3 regions of the Kitasatospora sp. NPDC057595 genome follow, and region 3 is predicted to be linked to each of the others. Evidence: riboswitches for the same ligand, from Rfam matches in the RefSeq annotation. Region 3 holds a riboswitch; each other region holds the start of a gene.
What was found. Region 3 has a riboswitch for cyclic di-AMP ahead of ACFU9E_RS33455 (M23 family metallopeptidase). Riboswitches for the same ligand answer to the same signal wherever they lie in the genome.

Region 1 (6,773 bases), on a different contig from region 3:
GACCGGGGCGTGGCGGGCATCGTCTTCGTCTCCGGTCTGCACGCCGACTCCACCGCCGACCACGACCGGTACGCCCGGCTGGCCGGACGCGGGGTGCCGTTCGTGCTGATCAACGGCTACAGCGAGCGGATCGACGCGCCGTTCATCTCGCCCGACGACCGGGCCGCGATGTGGATGGCCGTCCAGCACCTGGCCGAACTCGGCCACGAGCGGATCGGCCTGGCGGTCGGCCAGCAGCGGTACGTGCCGGTGCTGCGCAAGATCGAGGGCTTCACCGCGGCCATGCGCGAGGTGCTGGGGTTCACCGCGCAGGAGGCGCAGGGGCTCGTCCACCACACGCTGTTCAGCGTGGAGGGCGGGCACGCGGCGGCCGGGGCGCTGCTCGACAAGGGCTGCACGGCGATCGTCTGCGGCAGCGACATGATGGCGCTCGGCGCGATCCGCGCGGTCCGGCAGCGGGGTCTGTCGGTGCCGCAGGACGTCTCGGTGGTCGGCTTCGACGACTCGCCACTGATCGCCTTCACCGAGCCGCCGCTGACCACCGTGCGCCAGCCGGTGGAGGCGATGGCCACCGCGGCGGTGGACGCGCTGCTGGAGGAGGTCGGCGGGAACGCCGCGCAGCGCGGGGAGTTCATGTTCCAGCCGGAGCTGGTGATGCGCGGGTCGACCGGCGCCCGCGCGCGCTGAGCGGACCCGGGAGAGGGCCCGGGAGCAGGCTGCTCCCGGGCCCCTTCGGTGTGCCCGGGTCCTTCGGGGGTCCCGGGCTCCTCGGCCTTCCCGGGCTCAGCCCTCCTGGGTGTTCGGACGCTCCTGGGAGACCCGGTGGCCGTCGGCGGCGTCGCCGGTGCGGGTCCCGGTGCGCCGGCCCCGCTCCAGGTAGTCGCGGAGGATCAGTTCGACGGCGTCCTGCGGGCTCCTGGTGCCGGACAGCGTCATCACGTCGATCGCGAGATTGGCGTCGAGCGAGACGGTGACCTGTGCCATGGTGACTCCTCCTCGGGTGCAGGGCAGCAGCATGCCCGCCGCGGCCCCGTTTGGCCACGGCCGTCCGGCGCCCGGACCCGCCCCGGCGCGTCCGCGCAGGCCGAAGCCCCCGGGGAGGAGCGGCAGGACTCTCCCCGGGGGCTTCGGCGCGGCAGGTGCGGCAGGTGTGACGGTGTGGCGGGGTCAGACCCGGCCGGCGAAGTCCGGGGCCCAGTTGGCGACGGTCTGGACGCGCACGCCCGAGCTCGGGTTGGCGGCCTCGACGTACTTGCCGTCGCCGATGTAGAGCGCGACGTGGTAGACGCCGGAGTCCTTGCCGTTGTTGGACCAGAACAGCAGGTCGCCGGCCTTGAGGGCGTCCAGCGAGACGTGGGTGGACGCGGCGGCCTGGTCGGCGGCGATACGCGGGACGGAGATGCCCGCGGCGCGCAGCGCGGCCTGGGTGAGGCCGGAGCAGTCCCAGCCGCCGTTGCCGGTGCCGCCGTAGACGTAGGCCTGGCCGACCTTCGACTGGGCGAAGGCGACGGCGGCGGCCATGCTGCCGGTGGCGGTCGGGGCGGGGGCCGGGGTCCCGGCCTGCGCGGCGGGCTTGGTCGCCGGCGGGGTGGCCGGGGTCTGGGCCTGGCCCTGGGCGCCGCCCTGGTCGCGGTTGAACCAGTCGAAGCCCTGGCCGGTGGCGCGCTCGCCGAGGGTCAGGTGCTGGCCCGGGTAGATGGCGTGCGGGCCGTCGGTCAGGGTGGCGCGGTTGAGCTCGTACAGCCGCTGCCAGCCGCCCTGGACCTGGTGCCGGTCGGCGATGGTGGACAGCCAGTCGCCGGCGACCACGGTGTAGTCCTCGGCGGCCTGCTGACCGGCCTGCTGACGCCACTGCCGGCTCTGCGGGGCCGCGGCGGGCTTCTCGGCGGGCTTCTCGGTGGGCTTGGCGGCCGGGGCCGGGGTCTGGGCGGCCGGCGTGGTGGCGGCGGCGGAGGAGGTGTCCACCGCGGCCGGGGCGCCGCCCTTGGTCAGACCGGCCTGGACCGAGCAGACCGGCCAGGCGCCGGGGCCCTGCACGGCCAGGACCTTCTCGGCGATCGCGATCTGCTGGTCCTTGGTGGCCAGGTCGGCACGCGCGGCGTAGCCGGTGCCGCCGAACGAGGCCCAGGTGGAGCTGGTGAACTGGAGGCCGCCGTAGAAGCCGTTGCCGGTGTTGATGCTCCAGTTGCCGCCGCTCTCGCACTGGGCGACCTTGTCCCAGGTGGCGACGGAGGCGGCCGAGGCGGTGCCGGCGGTCAGGCAGGGGATGGTGAGGCCGATGCCCGCGACGCCGAGGGTGGCGATCGCGCGACGGGTACGGCCGGACAGTCGGGTGCCGTTGGTGGGCAGCATGAAGACGCGGTCCTCTCCCACGCCTGCGAGGTGAGCTGTCGGATTCGGGCTGGAGTTGCCCGGCCGCGCTGTGGACGCGGCTTCACCCCTAGCCCCGGGCCGGTCCGTGGACCGGTCCTGGGCGAACTACCTGTGGTTCCCCCGCTCCTGCCGTGGTGCATTGCGCTGCCAGTGCGCCCGACGGCAGGACTCGGCGTCGCGGACGAACTGGGTCCGTGTGGCCACGAACGGGGAGCACGTTAAGCAGAGGCGCGTTCAAACCGCAAACATGTGTGACTCTCGTCACGGTTTACGAAATCCCGGCCGAATGGCCGCCCTTCATGATCAGAAATGACCGATTTCCCGCAACGCCGGTGGCGGCCAATGCAACTGCCTATGCTTCAGAGCGTCGGCGGCACGCCGGCACGCCGCAGCCGTCCGGGGAGAGGGCTACGCACCGATGGGCATCGACGAGGAGCCGGACGCCTCCCGTCCGGCCGTTCGGCCGGCTGGAGCGCATCGCCGGGCAAAGCACCGCAGAGCGGACATCCCACCCGAACCGACCCGAACTCACCTGACCCGCCGGGCATTACTGCGCTGGCTCGCCGTCGGCACCGCCTTCGCGGCGATCAGCGGGGAGGAGGTCCTGCGCCGCTCGCTGACCGGCGAGACCCGGCTCGTCACCCCGGCCGCCGTCATCGGGACGACCCCGACCGAGGCCGCTGGACCGATGGGCCCCGACGGCGGCCACGGCGGCGCCCCGACGGACGGCAGCGGCCCGCCGGTCGGCGGAGCCCCCGAACAGCCCGCCCCCGCGCCCACCGTGGACCAGGGCGGACGCCGCTGGTCGGACCGGGCCGGCTGGGGCGGCAACCCGCCCGGCCCGCGCGGCGCCGTACGGATCACCGACCGGGTGCTGCTCGACACCGACGCCGAGGTCGGCTCCCTGCTGGTCGAGCCCGGCGGCGCGCTCACCTTCGCCGCCGACCGCACCCTCACCCTCGCCGCCGCCGGCAACGTCGAGGTCCGCGGCGCCCTCGCCCTCGCCCCCGACGGCACCCACGTCCACACCCTGCGCTTCCCCGGCGTCGACGAGAAGCGCTTCCAGGGCGACGGCATGAAGGTGGTCGACACCGACGTCGGCCTCTGGGTCACCGGCGCGGGCTACCTGCGGCTGGACGGCGCCGCCAAGACCGCCTGGGTCCGCGCCGAGGGCGAGCTCAGGGCCGGCGACACCGCCCTCGCCCTGGCCGCCCCGCCCGCCGGCTGGCTGCCCGGCGACGAACTCGCCGTCACCCCGACCGGCCCGCCCGACCAGGAGGGCTTCGCCGACCGCTACGACCTCGTCACCATCCGGTCCGTCAGCGGAACCACCGTCACCCTGGAGACCCCGCTCAAGCACCCCCACCCGAAGGTCGCCGCCGGAGGGGGCGTCACCGTCGGCGCCGAGGTGCTCAACCTGACCCGCAGCGTCCGGGTCGAGGGCACCGCGAAGGGCCGCAGCCACGTCCACCTCACCAGCTCCCGCCGCGCCGACGTCCGGCACACCGCGCTGCGCTGGGTCGGCCCGCGCGCCGACACCAAGGAGACCTGGAAGGGCGCCGACGGCACCGCCCCGGTCACCGCGCCGGTGCTCGGCCGCTACGGCCTGCACTTCCACCGGCTCGGCGACGCCGCCCGCGGCACCGTCGTCGAGGGCGTGGTGGTCCGCGACGCCGGCAGCCACGCGTACGTCCCGCACGCCAGCCACGGCATCACCTTCCGCGGCTGCATCAGCCACGAGACCTGGGAGGACGCCTACTGGTGGGACGGGCCGCTGGACACCCGCACCCCCCAGCAGCCCTCCGACGACATCGTCTACGAGTCCTGCGTGGCCTCCCGCACCCTGCTCGAACCCAACCCCCGCGCCTACCGGCTGACCGGCTTCAACCTCGGCGCCGGCACCGGCGGCAAGGCGCTGGACTGCGTGGCGGTCGGCGTGCGGGGGGCCAACGGCGCCTCCGGTTTCGAGTGGCCGGAGAACAGCGAGGGCGTCTGGACCTTCCAGCGCTGCCTGGCCCACAACAACCTGCAGGACGGCATCTTCGTCTGGCTCAACGCCAAGCAGCACCACGTCGTCACCGAGTTCGCCGCCTACCACAACGGCGGCTGGGGCATCGAGCACGGCGCCTACCTCAACGACTTCGACTACACCGCGAGCGTGCTCTACGGCAACGCGGCCGGGGGAGTGGCCCTGCACGCGCTCGGCCGGGACAAGGGCACCGTCTTCGACGGCCTGCTGATCGACGCCGCCGGGCACAGCGACTTCGCGGTCTCCACCACCCGGCACGAACTCGCCGGAGAGTCCGTCACCTTCGGCCGCTGCCGCTTCACCGGCTACCGCCGGGCCGGGATCGCCTTCCGCGCCGGGGCCGACGGCAAGCCGGACGACCTGCTGGTGCTGGACTGCGAGTTCGGCGGCAACGAACTGTGGCTGGACCCGGAGGCCGGGCCGCCCAAGAACATCCTGCTGCGCCGGGCCGGCTCCACCGAGGTGCTCCAGGTGCGCCGGGCCGGTGAGGAGGGCACCGCCCAGCCGCGGTGGAACGCCGCCGCGGCCGTGGTGCCCACCCTGGCCGGCCAGTCACGGCCGGTGCAGGTGCCCGCGCTGCGACTGAAGGACGCCGCCGCGCCCACCACCCGGGTCGGCCGGTAGACGCCGAGGGCCCGGAGCGGACGAACCGTTCCGGGCCCTTCGCACGGCGGCGTCGCGCGGTGGGTGCTACTGGGCGGCGTGCCGGCCGGCGGCGCGCGCCGCGCCCTCCTCGGCGCCGGCCCCCTCGGCCCCGTCCTCGGGGTCGAAGGCCGGCAGGGTGGCCAGGTAGGTGGAGGCGACCAGCTGGCCGACCGCCTGGTACGCGCCCAGCGGCGCGGCCGACGGGCAGCCGGACTCCTCGGCGGCCGCGGCGAGCAGCTCGGCGTCCGCCTCGGGGCCGATCACCAGCGGGGCCAGCGCCGGGTTCTGGGCACCCATCTCCTTGAGGTGGGCGACGGCATCCGCCACCGAGCCGGGCACGTCCAGTGCGGCGGCGACCACCGGTACCGCGAGCCGGGCGGCCAGCAGCATGCCGGTGATGCCGGCGGCGTCGGCGGCGACCTGCCCGCCGACGGTGGTGAGCACCACGCCGTCGGCGGCGGTCGCGATGGCGAACAGCCGGGCCCGGTCGGCGCGGGCCAGTCCGGCCTCGGAGAGGCGGACGTGGACGGCCTCGGCGAGCAGCGGGTGCGGGCCCAGCGTGTCGGTCACCGGGGCGCCGTACTCGGCGGCCAGCGCGTGCAGTTGGGGGAGGAAGTCGTGCGGGCCGGGCACCAGCGGCACCACGACCGGCGCGGGCAGGCCGGCCTCGGCCGCCTCGGCCAGCAGCTCGGCCACGGTGCGCTCGCCGCCCGCCTCGCCCTCGGTGCCACCGGAGGGCAGGTAGCCGGCGGCGGTCCGCACGCCGTTCTGCTCGCTGCGGACGATGGACAGCAGCTCCTCGACGACGGGCCGGGATTCCGGCCCGGCGGCCGCGGGGACGGCGAGCAGCAGGGCCGGGGAACCGGCCGGGATCTCGGGGCGCTCGGGACGGCGGTGGCGCCCCCGCGCACGGGAGCCTGGAGTGCGGACGGGCAGTGGCGCGCCCGGGATGGCTGCGGTGCTCATGGCGGAGATCGTAGGACATCGGTCCGCCCGTCCCGCAGTCGGCTGCCGAACCGAGAGGGGCGGCCACCGTGAAAACCGGACATAACCGACCCTCGGGCGGCAGTTCTCCCGGTACCCGTTCAGATGCGCCGGAACGGGAACCGCGTTGCCGGTCCGGCGCGTGAGATGTCTCACAGCATGCGGGCGACCTGACGGAGGGTCACGGAAGGGCGACTCCGGGCGTTCGAAGATCAACAATCGGCGGGTGACCGCCTACGGGCGGTTATCGGCGGCTTGCCGATTCAGTCGGCTTTGTCCGTTTACGTACCGTCAGGCGGGCGCCTTGTGAAGAGTTCCGGTTCGGTGTCGAAAAGGCCGTGCACCTGCAACGTCCCGTGCTGATGCACGTGCACTGGAGCTATCATCACGTCAAGTGAGGCGGTGTGCCGGGCCAGTACGGGGCCGGCCCGTCCGTTCGGCCGGGGCCGGGGCGCCGAGCCGAACGACCCACTCCGGAGCTCTTCGGGAGATTTCTATGCACGACACGCACGACACGTTCGACACGTCCGACACGTACAACGGGATGGCCGCGACCGACCTTGAGGGCGTGGTCTGGCAGAAGAGCCTGCACAGCAACTCCCAGGGCAACTGCGTCGAGTTCGCCGCGCTCCCGGGGGGCGAGGTGGCGATGCGCAACTCGCGGTTCCCGGACGGTCCGGCGCTCATCTACACCCGCGCCGAGATCGCCGCACTGCTCCTGGGGGCGAAGGACGGGGAGTTC
Region 2 (6,773 bases), on a different contig from region 3:
AGCCCGGGATCCTCCAGCCTGCCATCTGCGGTGTCCCCTCCTGGTCGCGACGGTGCCCCGCCGTCCACCCTACGGGGTGAACGGCGGGGCACCGGTCAGGCGTGCGCTACCTGGCGTCCCGGCGATACCGGCCGGGCGCCGTCGGTCGGGCTCAGCCCTCGTGCTTGAACCGCGGGAACGCGCCGCGGCCGGCGTACTCGGCGGCGTCGTCGAGGATCTCCTCGATGCGCAGCAGCTGGTTGTACTTGGCGACGCGCTCGGAGCGGGCCGGGGCGCCGGTCTTGATCTGGCCGCAGTTGGTGGCGACGGCCAGGTCGGCGATGGTGACGTCCTCGGTCTCGCCGGAGCGGTGCGACATCATGCAGCGGTAGCCGTTGCGCTGGGCCAGCTCGACGGCGTCCAGGGTCTCGGTCAGCGAGCCGATCTGGTTGACCTTCACCAGCAGCGCGTTGGCGGTGCCGGTCTCGATGCCGCGGGCCAGGCGGGCCGGGTTGGTGACGAACAGGTCGTCGCCGACCAGCTGGACCTTGTCGCCCAGCTTCTCGGTCATGGCCTTCCAGCCGTCCCAGTCCGACTCGTCCAGCGGGTCCTCGATGGAGACCAGCGGGTAGGCGGCGACCAGGCCGGCGTAGTACTCGATGAGCTCGGCGGAGGAGAGCGCCTTGCCCTCGAACTGGTAGGCGCCGTCCTCGTAGAACTCGGAGGAGGCGACGTCCAGGGCCAGCGCGACGTCCTTGCCCGGCACGTAGCCGGCCTTCTGGATGGCCTCGACGATGAGGTCCAGGGCCTCGCGGTTGGAGTCCAGGTTGGGGGCGAAGCCGCCCTCGTCGCCCAGGCCGGTCGACAGACCGCGCTCCTTCAGCACGCCCTTGAGGGTGTGGTAGACCTCGACGCCCCAGCGGACGGCCTCGGAGAAGGACTCCGCGCCGATCGGGGCGATCATGAACTCCTGGATGTCGACGTTGGAGTCCGCGTGCGAGCCGCCGTTGAGGATGTTCATCATCGGGACCGGCAGGACGTGCGCGTTCGGGCCGCCCAGGTAGCGGAACAGCGGCAGATCGCTGGCCTCGGAGGCGGCGTGCGCGACGGCCAGCGAGACGCCCAGGATGGCGTTGGCGCCGAGCGAGGACTTGTCCGGGGTGGCGTCCAGGTCGAGCATGGCCTGGTCGATCAGGCGCTGCTCGGTGGCGTCGTAGCCGACCAGCTCGGGGCCGATCTGCTCGATGACGGCCAGGACGGCCTTCTCCACGCCCTTGCCGAAGTAGCGGTTCTTGTCACCGTCGCGGAGCTCCAGCGCCTCGAAGGCGCCGGTGGAAGCACCCGACGGGACGGCGGCACGGCCGGTGCTGCCGTCGTCGAGGCCGACCTCGACCTCGACCGTGGGGTTGCCGCGCGAGTCGAGAATCTCACGAGCGACGACGACATCGATGGACGGCACGAGGCATCTCCTAGCGGAAGCAGGTTCGGCTGACGGTGGGGTGCAGTCGGCCGGACGATTGCGGAGTCGTTACGACCAGAGCCTAACCGCACGGGCTGTCCGGGCCACGTCGACCTCGGTTCCGTCTCAGCGTGTGGCCGTGCTACCCACCGGTAGTTCACCTGGTTGCCCGACCTGCGGGGGCCGGATGCGGACGAAGGGGACCGATCGGCCCCCTCCGCCCGTCCGTGGGATCGGACCGGCCGTCAGCCGAGGGTCAGGACCTGGCCCGGGACGATCAGGTTCGGGTCGCCGCCGACGGTGCCGCGGTTGCCGTCGTACAGCGCCTGCCAGCCGCCGGAGACGCCCTGGGCGGTGGCGATCCCGGCGAGCGTGTCGCCGGAGCGGACGGTGTAGCCCTGGCCGGCCGGCTGCTGCTGGGCGGCGGGGGCGCTCTGGACGGGCTGGGCGGCCGGCTGGCCGGCGTACTGCTGGTAGACGCTCTGGTGGCTGGTCCAGTACCAGGCGCCGTTGTTCTGGTACCAGTACACCTTGGCGTCGGCGTCCCAGCCGGCCTTGCCGGAGAAGGCCGGCGCCTGCGGGGCCTGCTGCTGGGTCTGCTGCGGGGCCTGCTGGGTCTGCTGGGCGCTCTGCGGCGCGTACTGCCGGGCCTGCGGCTTGGCGGCCTGCTGCTGCGGCTGGGCCTGCGGGGTGGCGGCCGGCTTCGGGGCGGCGGGCTTCGGGGTCTGCTGCTGGGCCTGCGGCTTCGGGGCGGCCGGCTTGGCGTCCGTCGAGGTGTCGACCGCCGCCGGGGCGCCGCCCTTGGTCAGGCCCGCCTTCTGGGAGCAGACCGGCCAGGCGCCCGGGCCCTGCGAGGCGAGGACCTTCTCGGCGACCGAGATCTGCTGCCCCTTCGAGGCCTGGTTGGCCTGCGGCGCGTAGGCGGTGCCGCCGTACGCCTTCCAGGTGCTGGGGGTGAACTGGAGGCCGCCGTAGAAGCCGTTGCCGGTGTTGATGCTCCAGTTGCCGCCGCTCTCGCACTGGGCGACCGCGTCCCAGGTGGAGGCCGGGGCGGCGGAGGCACCGGTGGCGCTCAGGATCGGCATCGCCAGCCCGACGCCGGCGACACCGGCGACGGCGATGGCCTTCTCGGCCTGGGTACGGCGACGGTGACGACCGGTTCCAACGAACAGCATGAAGAGGTCCCTCTCCGCACGCCTGCGAGGTGAGCTGTCGGGTTCGGACCGGGAGGTGGCCCGGCCGCGCGGAGGCGGCTTCACCCCTAGCCGTGGGAGACGGCGCAAAACCTGGGTCCCCCGCCCCTGCCCAGGGTTCTGGTCGGTTTCCCGTGGTGCGGCGGGCAGGACTCGGCGTTCCGCGCACGGGGCTCGCAGCTGCGAACTCCACGGAGAGTAGACAGATCTTCAGAGCAATCACAAGCTCATATCGCAGATATCACATGGACATCACGTCATGTGATTGATTGCCTACCAACCGAGGCGGTATGTCCGGATTGAGGGTGGTTCAGACTCCCTGAAAGTGGGCAACGGAGAGCCCCCGTCAGCGTGTTGTGCCGGCTCGTCAGCTTCCCGAGCCGACCTCCGGAACCGCTCCGAGCTGCGCATTCTCCGGCGTGAATTCCACCGGAAGCTCACGGAGTCCACGCATGATCAGACCGCCGCGCCAGCGCAGGTCGTCGGGGTCGGCGGCCAGCCGCAGGTCCGGCAGCCGGGTCAGCAGGGTGGCCAGCGCGGCCCGCCCCTCCAGCCGCGCCAGCGGCGCGCCGATGCAGTAGTGGATGCCGTGCCCGAAGCCCAGGTGCGGGTTGTCCGCGCGGGCCAGGTCCAGGGTGTTCTCGTGGGCGAACCGCGCCGGGTCCCGGTCCGCCGCCGCGAGCACCACCAGCACCGGGTCGCCGACCGGGATCTCCACCCCGCCGATGGTCAGCGGACTGGTCGCGAACCGCCAGGTGGCCAGCTCCACCGGCCCGTCGTAGCGCAGGAGCTCCTCGATCCCGGTCTCCAGCAGCGCGCTCTCGCCACGCCCCACGGACTCCTGGAGCAGGGCCCGCTGGCCCGGGTTGCGCAGCAGCGCGTACACGCCGTTGCCGATCAGGTTGACCGTCGTCTCGAAGCCGGCGAACAGCAGGATGAAGGCCATCGCCGCGGCCTCGTTCTCGGTCAGGTGCTCGCCGTGGTCGCTGGCCCGGATCAGCCCCGAGATCAGGTCGTCGCCGAGGTCGGCCCGCTTGCGGTGGATCAGCTCCGCCAGGTACGCCCGCATCCGCTTCACCGCGCGCCCCACCCCGCCGCGGCCGCCGCCGCCGTGGCCCGGCTTGGTGTGTCGCAGCATCATCCCGGCCCAGTCCCGGAAGTCGTCCTGGTCCTCGGCCGGCACCCCGAGCAGGTCGCAGATCGCGTAGATGGGGAGCGGGAAGGCGAACTCGTGGATGAGGTCGGCCGAGCCGCGCGCCGCGAAGCCGTCGATCAGCCGGTCGGTCAGCTGCTGCACCCGCGGTTCGAAGGCCGCCACCCGGCGCGGCGTGAACGCCTTGGACACCAGCCGGCGCAGCCGGGTGTGGTCCGGCGGGTCGATGTTCAGCAGGTGCGTCATCAGATCGGCCTGGCGCTCGCCCGGGATGCCGACCCGGCCGGTGCGGTGGGCCTGCTCGCTGTGGTGCACCGGGTTCTTGGAGAGCCGGCTGTCCGCGAGCGCCTGCCGGGCGTCCGCGTACCGCGTGACCAGCCATGCCTCGACCCCGCTCGGCAGGGTGGTCCGGTGCACCGGCTCGTGCTCGCGCAGCCACGCGTACGCGGGGTACGGATCGGCGGCGAACTCCCAGGTGAACAGGGGCGGACGGGCGGAGGCGGGCTGAGCTGGCATGGCTCGACGGTATCCCGGGCGTGTCCCGGCGACCGCACGGCGTGCACACGGGCGCTCGGGGCACCGGGCGAAGCCCTTCCGCGTGGCAGGCGTGAGCCTGGTCACCTGAGGGGTAATTCCTGTTGCGGAGGGTCAGGACCTGCCTACGATCCTCCGCAAGATGTCCGTGGGCGACGGTGCGGAGCCGCCCACAGGGAGGAGCAAGGCCATGCGGGTCACCGGTTCGGTCGTCGTGATCACCGTCCTCGACGGCGGGTCGGGGGCGGACCTCGCCCGCCGCCTCACCGCGGCGGGCGCCGCCGGCGTGCTGATCGCCGACCAGCGGGTCGGGGTCGCCGAGGACCTCGCCACCGAACTCGACCGGCCGCGCTGCCCGGTCGTCGGCGTCTGCGGCGACGTCCGCCGCCCCAGTGACGTCGCCGCGCTGGTCGACACCGCCGAGAAGCACCTGGGCCCGATCGACCTGTTCTGCGTGGCCGGGCCGGACGGCGAGCGGATCGTCTCCCTCTCCGACCTGCCCGACCACCTCGACCTGGAGCGGCTCGCCGAACTCGTCGCCCTGGTCGGCGAGGCGATCGGCGAGGTCGTCGTCCCGGCGCAGCGCCGCCCGGTGGAGGACGTCGCCGCCGTCTGAGAAAGTGTTGGGTAATCGGGTGATCACTCGTTCTTGAGGTCGTCGGCGAGGCGGCGGGCTGCTTCGGTCTCGATGGGGCCGCGTGGTTCGATCTCCTCGCCGGCGAGGCGGGCGGCCATGAGCCGGATCATGGCGACCTTGATCATCGCTTCGGCGTGCGCGGTCTTGCGCTCGTAGTCCCGTGCCAACCGTCTGCACCGTCCCAGCCAGGAGAATGTCCGCTCGACCACCCACCTGCGGGGCAGCACCTGGAAGCCTTTCACATCCGCGTTGCGCGGCACCGCGACGATCTCCAGGCCCTCGCGCCCGGCAGCCCACCCCACCAGCCCCGCGTCGACCACGTTGACGTAGCCGCCGTCGACCCAGACCAGCCCGACCTGCGGAAACTCCTCCCGAACCCCGGTGAGGACCAGCTTCGCGCCGGCCCGGTCCTGCACCGACGCCGAGTGCACGACCGCCCGCAGCACGAGCCCGCAGGTGTCCACCAGCAGGTGGCGCTTGCGGCCCCGCACGCGCTTGCCCGCGTCGTAGCCGATCGCCTGCCCGCCCTGGTGGCTGCGGGCCGACTGCGAGTCCAGCACCGCCGCCGAAGGCTGCGGATCCCGCCCGTCCGCCACCCGGACCCGCTCACGCAACGCATCGTGGACCCCGTTCCAGGTCCCGTCCGCCGTCCAGGCACGGAACCACCGGTACGCCACGTCCCACGGCGCCAGATCGTGCGGCACCAACCGCCACGCGCATCCACTGACCAGCACGTACAGCACCGTGTCCACGACCAGCCGCCGCGGGAACTTCAGCCGCCGACCCGCCCGACGAGGATCCCGTACCGGAAGCAGCGGCTCGATCACCGCCCACTGGGAATCCGTCAACGACGAGTCGTAGGACGGCTTGCACGCACAGACACACATGGCGGTGATCTTCGCGGACGCCACGTCCGCGAAGATCACCGCCAACGCATCACGGCACGCAGTTGATCAATTACCCAACACTTTCTGAGGCGTCGCCGTCCGGGGTGGGACCGTCCGGGGTGGGACCGTCCGGGGTGGGACCGTCCGGGGGCGTGACCGCTACTCCTCCGGCTTCAGACCCTCGGCGGCGCGCACCGCGTCCCGGTAGCCGCGGGCCGCGGCCCGCAGGGCGGCGTCGACATCGACCCCGGCGTCGTGCGCGCGCTGCGCCACCGCGAGCAGCAGCCGGCCCGCCGACTCCGCCGTGAGGTCGGCGGGCAGCTCGTACGGCTCGTCCGGCACGCCCGTGAAACCGGCCCGGCGCACCCGGGACACCAGCTTCGCCGCGTACGCGAGCGAGGGCAGCCCGGCCGGCACGCCGTCCAGCACCGATTCGCGCTCCGACTTCTCGGCCGCCTTGAGCGCCTCCCAGCTGGCCTCCACCTCGGCCGAACCGCTCGCCTCGGCGTCGCCGAACACGTGCGGGTGGCGGTACATCAGCTTGTCGACGATGTCGCCCGCCACGTCGTCGATCGAGAAGGCGCCGGTGGGGTGCTCCTCGGCGATCCGGGAGTGGAAGAAGACCTGGAGCAGGACGTCGCCCAGCTCCTCGCGGAGCATGTCGCGGTCCCCCTCCTCGATCGCCTCGACCAGTTCGTAGGCCTCCTCGACCAGGTACTTCACCAGGCTGGCGTGGGTCTGCTCGGCGTCCCACGGGCAGCCGCCCGGCGAGCGGAGCCGGTCCATCACGGAGACCAGGTCCAGCAGCCGCGCGCCCGGCAGGTCGTAGGAGCCGGGGAGCACCTCGATCTCCGGCACCTCGCCGGCGTGCTCGACGGCGAGGCGGGCCAGCGCGTCGGTCAGCCCGGGGTCGCCGTCCGGGCTGCCCAGC
Region 3 (6,773 bases):
AGCCGTCCCGGCGGCGGTAGTCGTGCCGGACCCGGCCCTCCAGCCGGAAGCCCGCCCTGGTCAGTACCCGGATCGAGGCGGCGTTGTCGACGTCCACCCGGGCCTCCAGCCGGTGCAGGCCGAGCGGGCCGAAGGCGAGGCCGCGCAGCAGGCCGACCAGCTCGCCCGCGTAACCGAGCCCCCAGACGTCACGGCGCAGGGCGTAGCCGAGGTGGGCGGCGTGGTGGGGGACGAGGCCGAGCGCGGCGTTGCCGATCGGGACGGCGCGGGCCGGGTCGTCGGCGTCGGCGAGCCGGGTGACGGCCAGCCGGTAGACCTCCCGGTGCTCCTTCTCCGCCTCCTCCACGAACTGGGCGACCTGGTCGGCGCAGGTCTCCGGATCCCACGGCGCGAAGGGGAGGTAACGGGTGGCCTCCGGGTCGCCGAACACCGCGTGCAGCGCGTCCACGTCCTCCGGGGTGTGGTGGAACTCGCGGACGGCCAGCCGGGGACCGGTGAGTCGGACGGGGACCATGGCTCCCGACCCTACCCCCGACCAGCGGTTACGGTTCGTGGTTATGGAAGACGAAGACCTGCGGCTCGCCCCGCGCACCAAGGCCGCCGAACTGCTCGCCTGGGCGGAGGCGGCGGGCCACCGGCCGGTCGCCGAGGCCCCGCTGCGGGCGGTGCTGGCGCTGCTGGAGCTGGGCGGGGGCAGGATGCACGACGGCTGGCCCGAACTGACCTCCGCCGCGGTGGAGCACCTGCTGTACGAGCGGCTGTACCTGTACGTCCAGCCGGAGCCGGGGCAGGACCCGCTGGCGTACGGCGCGGCGGTGCGGCTGCTGGTCGACCACCAGCGGGCGGCGAAGCGGCTGAACGCCAAGCGGCAGGAGCGGCTGCACGCCGAGGCCGAGTGGCAGGGCGAGGTGGCGGCCGGGCTGCTGCGCCGGGCGGACCTGGTGACCTGGCCCCGGCTGTACACGCTGCTGCTGCGCGCGGACGGGGTGGACACCGGCGACGAGCCGGCGGTGCGGGCCTGGCTGGAGGGGTTCCGGGAGCTGGCGCCGCAGGAGCGGTCGGCGGCCTTCGCGGCGCTGGAGGCGGACGGGCTGCTGGACCCGGTGGACGACGGGGGCTGGGACGGCGGGGCCCGGGCGCTGGCGGTCGGGATGGCCACCGACGGCGCGCGACGGCTGCTGGAGCAGGGGCTGATGCAGCGCAGCTACCGGAACCTGGCGGAGCTGACGGCGCTGGGCCGGCCGATGCCGGAGGAGCTGGCCGGGGACTTCGGGGCGTTCGAGGAGGCCGCGGTCGAGGTGGCGCTGGAGCTGGCCGGCGGGTGGACGGTGCCGGGGCTGCCGCGGCTGCTCGTGGAGGAGTTCCCGGAGCTGGCGCCGGAGCCGGGGCAGGCGGAGATCGACGCCTACCTGGCCGGGCTGGAGCCGGCGGAGGACCCCGAAGGATACGAGGAGTACGAGGGATACGAGGAGCACGGGGACCACGAGGGGCCGGAGGGGTACGAGGGGCCCGAGGCGGAGTAGCGGCGGCAGGGCACGGCCGTGGATTCGAGCCACCGAGCGGTCAATTCCGGTACTCCTCAAGGGATTCGGGGCCGGTCAGGAGTGATGGATCGGGTGCGGTGGAATCATCCGCCATGTGAAGCGTGACATATCACACGCGCTCCACTGCTCCTCCTGCCACCGTTTTCGAAGGAGAGAAACCCTGATGAAGCGTTTCGTCGCGGTCCTGGCGGCCGGTACCGCGCTGTCCTCGCTCGGTTTCGCGGGTGCCGCCCAGGCCACCGCGCAGACCACCGGCACGACGGCGGGCACCACGACCACCGCGACCACCACCTGTGCCGACGGCCCCGTCGGTGCACTCCGGAGCCAGGTCTGCGTCACGATCGACGGCACCGGCGTGACGGCCGGCGGCTACACTTCGCCGACCCGTTCCGACTGGACCGCGCAGTCCGCCTCGTACACCCTGACCCTCGGCGTCGTCGGCGGCGCCTCGCTCGGCACCGACACCGGGAGCGGCATCCTCCCGCCCGGCGGGCGCGGCTTCGGCTACCTGGCGGCCACCGCGCCGTGCGGCTCCACCGTCACGGCCACCCTCACGACCACCACCTGGGGCTACGGGGCGACCGCGACCGTCACCGCGCCCGTCACCTGCTGATCCGATCCCCGACAGCGCCCCGCCCCGCCGGATCACGTCCGGCGGGGCGGGGTGCTCAGGGTGTCCGGGGCGGCGTCAGGGGGTGACGCCGCGCTGCTCGAACCAGCTCTCCGGGTCGACGGGGGCGCCGCCACCGGGGCGGACCTCGACGTGCAGGTGCGGGCCGGTGACGTTGCCGGTCGCGCCGACCTTGCCGATCTGCTGGCCGGGGACGACCTTGCCCGAGCCCTTGATGATCGAGGAGAGGTGGCAGTACCAGATCTCGGTGCCGTCGGGCAGGGTCTCGACGATCCGGTAGCCGTAGGCGCCCGCCCAGCCGGCTGAGGTGATGGTGCCCTGGCCGACCGCGTAGACCGGGGTGCCGGTGTCGGCGGCGAAGTCCAGGCCGGTGTGCAGGTGGGCCCAGTAGCGGGCGCTCTGGCCGTAGTGGGCCGAGAGGTTGTAGTCCCGCACCGGCAGCTTGATGGCGGCGAGCTTGGCCTTCTCGGCCTCCTCGGCGGCCCGCCTGGCCTCCTCCTGCTGGGCGACCTGGGCGGCGCGCTTGGCCTCGGCCTCCTGGGCGGCCTGGACGCGGGCGCTCTCCTCGGCCGCGGTGCGCTGGCTGTCGGCCTGCTGCTGGATGCGGGCGGCGAGCGCGAGGCCGGGGTCGGCGGAGAGCGCGACCGGCAGTTCGTCGGGCGTCTCGACGGCGGGAGCGGCGGCCGGGGTGGCGGAGGCGAAGCCGGTGGCGCCCAGGGTGGCGGCGACGGCGGTGACGCCGAGCAGCGGAGCGGTGCCGCGGCCCTGCCGGGGCATCCGGTGCCGGCTGGTCTCGGCGGCCGGCGGAGCGGTCTCGTCGGCGGGGCCGCCGAACGGGCCCTGCCCGGTGAACGGGCCGGGGTGGTCGAGCAGCTGGGTACCGGCCGAGGAACCGGACGGATGTGCCGGGGTGTGCGTCGACGCCACGGAGGCGCGCTCCTTTCCTTCCTTCGCGCCTACCGGGTTAGCTGACGGGTTCGGAGCAGGAAGGTCTCCTACGGCTGGGCCTGGGCCCGGCCGATTCACCCCAAGGAACGTGGTTCCCCGGCTCCCTGGCCTGCCCGAAGGCCGGCCGGTGGGATTAGGCGACGGCGCACGGTGCCGTCTGGGTACGGCGTTGCGACCGCGCTGCGTTATCAAACGTTAATCCGAGAGGCCCCCGATTCCAAGCCATCCGTTGGTGACGACCGATACGGACCGGACACCACGCGGTCCGGTGGGCGATTTGGGACGTTTGATGACAACTGACACTACCGAACGTGTCAGGACGTCAACGAACGGCCCCTCACTTGAGTACGCCTACTCATGTGCGGCCGGGCTCCGCGCGGCCATCCTGACGCCATGAGCGCACCGATGCAGTCCCGCACCACGCCTGCGTACTACATCCAGGCCGTGCTGTCCTTCGCCCTCTCCGGCACCACCCTCGGCGTCGGGATCGCCTTCCTCCCGGTGGAGCCGTGGACCCGGGCGTTCCTCGCCCTCGGCCTGCTCTACACGATCACCTCGACGTTCACCCTCTCCAAGGTGGTCCGGGACCGGCAGGAGACCTCCGAGCTGGTGACCCGGGTCGACCAGGCGCGGCTGGACAAGCTGCTGACCGAGCACGACCCGTTCAAGGTGGAAGGCGTCTGACCGGTCTCCACCGGCGGGGCCGGTCACACGGAGAACGACCGATAGCTTGACGGCTAAGGCTATTAGCCTTAGCTTTATGGCCATCGGCGCCTCGCCGACGATCCCGCCCCAGGAGGCTCCCCATGAACGGCACCCTCGCCCCCGTCACCCACCACCTCGACCTGCCCGGCGGCCGGATCGCCTTCGACGACACCGAGCACGGCGAGGGCGTCCCGGTCGTCCTGCTCCCCGGGATGCTCGACAGCCGGGCCGCCTACCGCCACCTGCGCCCGCTGCTGGCCGCCGCCGGCCGCCGGGTGATCACCATGGACCTGCGCGGCTTCGGCGAGTCCTCGATCCTCTGGGACGACTACTCCCCCGCCTCGATAGCCGGTGACGTCCTCGCCCTGCTGGACCACCTGGGCGTCGACCGGGCCGTGCTGGCGGGCAACTCCTACACCGGAGCCAGCGTCGTCAAGGCGGCCGGGGACGCCCCCGGGCGGGTCGCCGGCGTCGTCCTGATCGACGCCTTCGTCGAGAACGTGCCGCCGGGCGCGCTGCAGCGCCTGGTGGTCGGCGCGATGGGCGCACTGCTGGTGCGCTCGCCCGCGTTCTGGGGCCTCTACCACCGCAAGGCCGCCTACCCGGGCCCCAAGCCGGCCGACCACGAGGAGTACGTGGCCGGGCTGGTCGCCGCGATGCGCACCCCGGGCCGCCGGACCGCCACCCGCGGCTACGTGCGCGGCGACTCGGCGCCGACCGGCTGGACCGCCGCCGTGCGCTGCCCGGCGCTGGTGGTGATGGGCTCGAAGGACCCCGACTTCTCGAAGCCGGAGCTGGTCGCCGACCGGCAGGCCGCCGCGCTGAACGCGCGGAAGGTGATGATCGAGGGCGCGGGCCACTACCCGATGGCCGACCACCCGCGGGCGACCGCCGACGCCCTGCTGCCCTTCCTCGCCGACCTGGCCTGAGCGCCACCGGCCGTCCCGCCCCCCGCTAGGAGAACCGCTGTGCCCCGAGTCGGACTGACCCCCGAGCAGGTCGTCGGCCACGCCATCGCCCTCATCGACGAGCAGGGCCCCGAGGCCCTCACCCTGGCCGCCGTGGCCGCCCGGGCCGGGGTCGCCACCCCCTCGCTGTACAAGCACGTCAGCGGCGGCCTGGCCGAACTGCGCCGGCTGGTGGCCGTCCGGGTGACCGCGGAGCTGGCCGACCGGCTCGCCGAGGCCGCGCTCGGCCGCAGCGGGGACGCCGCGGTCGCCGCCGTCCTGCGGTCGTACCACGCGTACGCCACCGAGCACCCGCACCGCTACGCCGCCCTGCCGCAGGCGCCGCAGCCGGACGCCGACCTGGTCGCGGCGGCGGGCCGGCTGGTCGGGGTGATCGTCGCGGTGCTGCGCGCGTACGGGCTGGAGGGCTCCGAGGCGATCCACGCCGCCCGCACCTTCCGCTCGCTGGCCCACGGCTTCGCCGCGCTGTCGACCGGCGGTGCCTTCCAGCTCGCCGAGGACCTCGGGGAGACCCAGGAGCGCATGATCACCGTGCTGACCGCCGGTCTGCGCGGCTGGCCCCGCCCCTGAGCGGCGCCGGCCGGGGGCCGGGGAACGCCGAAGGGCCCGGAGCGGAATCGCTCCGGGCCCTTCGGGATGGTGTGGGGCTAACAGGACTTGAACCTGTGGCCTCTTCCTTATCAGGGAAGCGCTCTAACCGTCTGAGCTATAGCCCCGTACCGTCCGACCCGCCTGTCCGGCGGCACGTCGTACGGAGAAGGGTACCGGACCCGGAGGGGGTGCCCGTACACCGGCCGCCCCGCTGCCCGAACACGGCTGTCCGCTTCCCGTACACCTGCCGATCGGACGCCACGGAGAGCGCCGTTCACCCCACGCCTCACCCACTTAAGAAATAAGGTATTAAGAATTAACTGCCCCATAAGGAACCGGAGAGGCCGGCCGTCCCGTGGACCCGCGCAGCAGCCCCACCGCGCGCAGTGCCATGCGCTGCGTCCGATTACTGCTCGGCTGCACCAGCGCCGCCGAACTGCTCGGCACCGTGCTCGCCGAGGGCCCCGGCTGGATCACCGGCGAGGGCTCGGCGCTCTACCTGCTGGACCCCGGCGGGATGCTCCGGCTCACCGCCTCCCACGGCCTGCCCGACTGGGCCCACGAGCGCTACAGCGTGGTCGACCCGGCCGGTGAGCTGCCCGCCGCGATGGCGCTGAAGCTGCGCCGCCCCTATCTGCTGAGCCCCGAGCGCACCAGCGTCGACTACCCCAACCGCAACGCCGGCATGGGCACCGGGATGGTCGCCATCGTCGCCCTGCCGATGGTCGTCGACGAGCAGCCGATCGGCGTGCTCGTCCTCGCGCTCGCCCACCGGGGGATCGTCCCGCGACGCGACCTGGACGTGCTGGAGACCCTCGCGGACGCCTGCGCGCACCGGCTGGCCCACCTGCTGGAGCACGCCGGGGCGCCCCGGGCGCCGCGCACCGGCGGCGGCGCGGCGAACGGGGTGCGCCCCGGCCCCGGCCCGGGCGGCGACCCGGCCGCCGGGACGGCCCACCCGCTGCTCTCGCTCGCCGTGCGCGCCGCCGGGCACGGCGCCTTCGAGCGCGACCTGGTCACCGGCGAGACCCACTGGGACGCCCAGGCGCTGCGGCTGGTCGGCCGGCCCGCGCCGGTGGACGGCGGCCCCGCCCCCGCACCCAACCTCGACCTCGTCGTCCACCCCGAGGACCTGCCGGACGTCCAGGCCGCGCTCGCCGAGGCGCTCTCCACCGGCGGCCCGTACCGGATCCGCTACCGGGTGCCGCGCCGGGGCGGCGGGGTGATCCGGATCGAGGAGACCGGCGAGGTCATGCTGGACGTGCACCGCCGGCCGGTCCGGATCTCCGGGCTGATCGCCGACCTCGACCACGGCCGCGCCCCCGACGAACGCCGTGCCGGGCGCCGGGTCCGGTCGGACGGGAACACCGGGAACGCCGGGAACGC

Region 1: linked by a shared signal. The riboswitch ahead of ACFU9E_RS27935 (transglycosylase family protein) and the one ahead of ACFU9E_RS33455 (M23 family metallopeptidase) in region 3 are both predicted to bind cyclic di-AMP.
Region 2: linked by a shared signal. The riboswitch ahead of ACFU9E_RS02040 (transglycosylase family protein) and the one ahead of ACFU9E_RS33455 (M23 family metallopeptidase) in region 3 are both predicted to bind cyclic di-AMP.

What each region holds. Positions count from the first base shown of each region.
Region 1 covers NZ_JBHVGL010000021.1:158,662-165,434, forward strand. The annotation lists gene ACFU9E_RS27925 (LacI family DNA-binding transcriptional regulator) at 1-687, shown strand, start outside; gene ACFU9E_RS27930 (hypothetical protein) at 784-984, opposite strand; gene ACFU9E_RS27935 (transglycosylase family protein) at 1,168-2,373, opposite strand; cyclic di-AMP (ydaO/yuaA leader) riboswitch at 2,360-2,486, opposite strand; gene ACFU9E_RS27940 (hypothetical protein) at 2,792-5,026, shown strand; gene ACFU9E_RS27945 (hypothetical protein) at 5,093-6,013, opposite strand; gene ACFU9E_RS27950 (DUF397 domain-containing protein) at 6,528-6,773, shown strand, end outside.
Region 2 covers NZ_JBHVGL010000001.1:464,161-470,933, reverse strand. The annotation lists gene ACFU9E_RS02050 (septum formation initiator family protein) at 1-1, opposite strand, end outside; gene eno (phosphopyruvate hydratase) at 152-1,438, opposite strand; gene ACFU9E_RS02040 (transglycosylase family protein) at 1,684-2,613, opposite strand; cyclic di-AMP (ydaO/yuaA leader) riboswitch at 2,619-2,767, opposite strand; gene ACFU9E_RS02035 (cytochrome P450) at 2,999-4,300, opposite strand; gene ACFU9E_RS02030 (SDR family NAD(P)-dependent oxidoreductase) at 4,509-4,934, shown strand; gene ACFU9E_RS02025 (IS5 family transposase) at 4,958-5,842, opposite strand; gene ACFU9E_RS02020 (MazG family protein) at 6,002-6,773, opposite strand, start outside.
Region 3 covers NZ_JBHVGL010000035.1:22,397-29,169, forward strand. The annotation lists gene ACFU9E_RS33440 (GNAT family N-acetyltransferase) at 1-514, opposite strand, end outside; gene ACFU9E_RS33445 (hypothetical protein) at 558-1,523, shown strand; gene ACFU9E_RS33450 (hypothetical protein) at 1,708-2,157, shown strand; gene ACFU9E_RS33455 (M23 family metallopeptidase) at 2,233-3,102, opposite strand; cyclic di-AMP (ydaO/yuaA leader) riboswitch at 3,115-3,273, opposite strand; gene ACFU9E_RS33460 (YiaA/YiaB family inner membrane protein) at 3,517-3,807, shown strand; gene ACFU9E_RS33465 (alpha/beta fold hydrolase) at 3,930-4,757, shown strand; gene ACFU9E_RS33470 (TetR/AcrR family transcriptional regulator) at 4,797-5,366, shown strand; tRNA gene ACFU9E_RS33475 (tRNA-Ile) at 5,439-5,512, opposite strand; gene ACFU9E_RS33480 (SpoIIE family protein phosphatase) at 5,743-6,773, shown strand, end outside.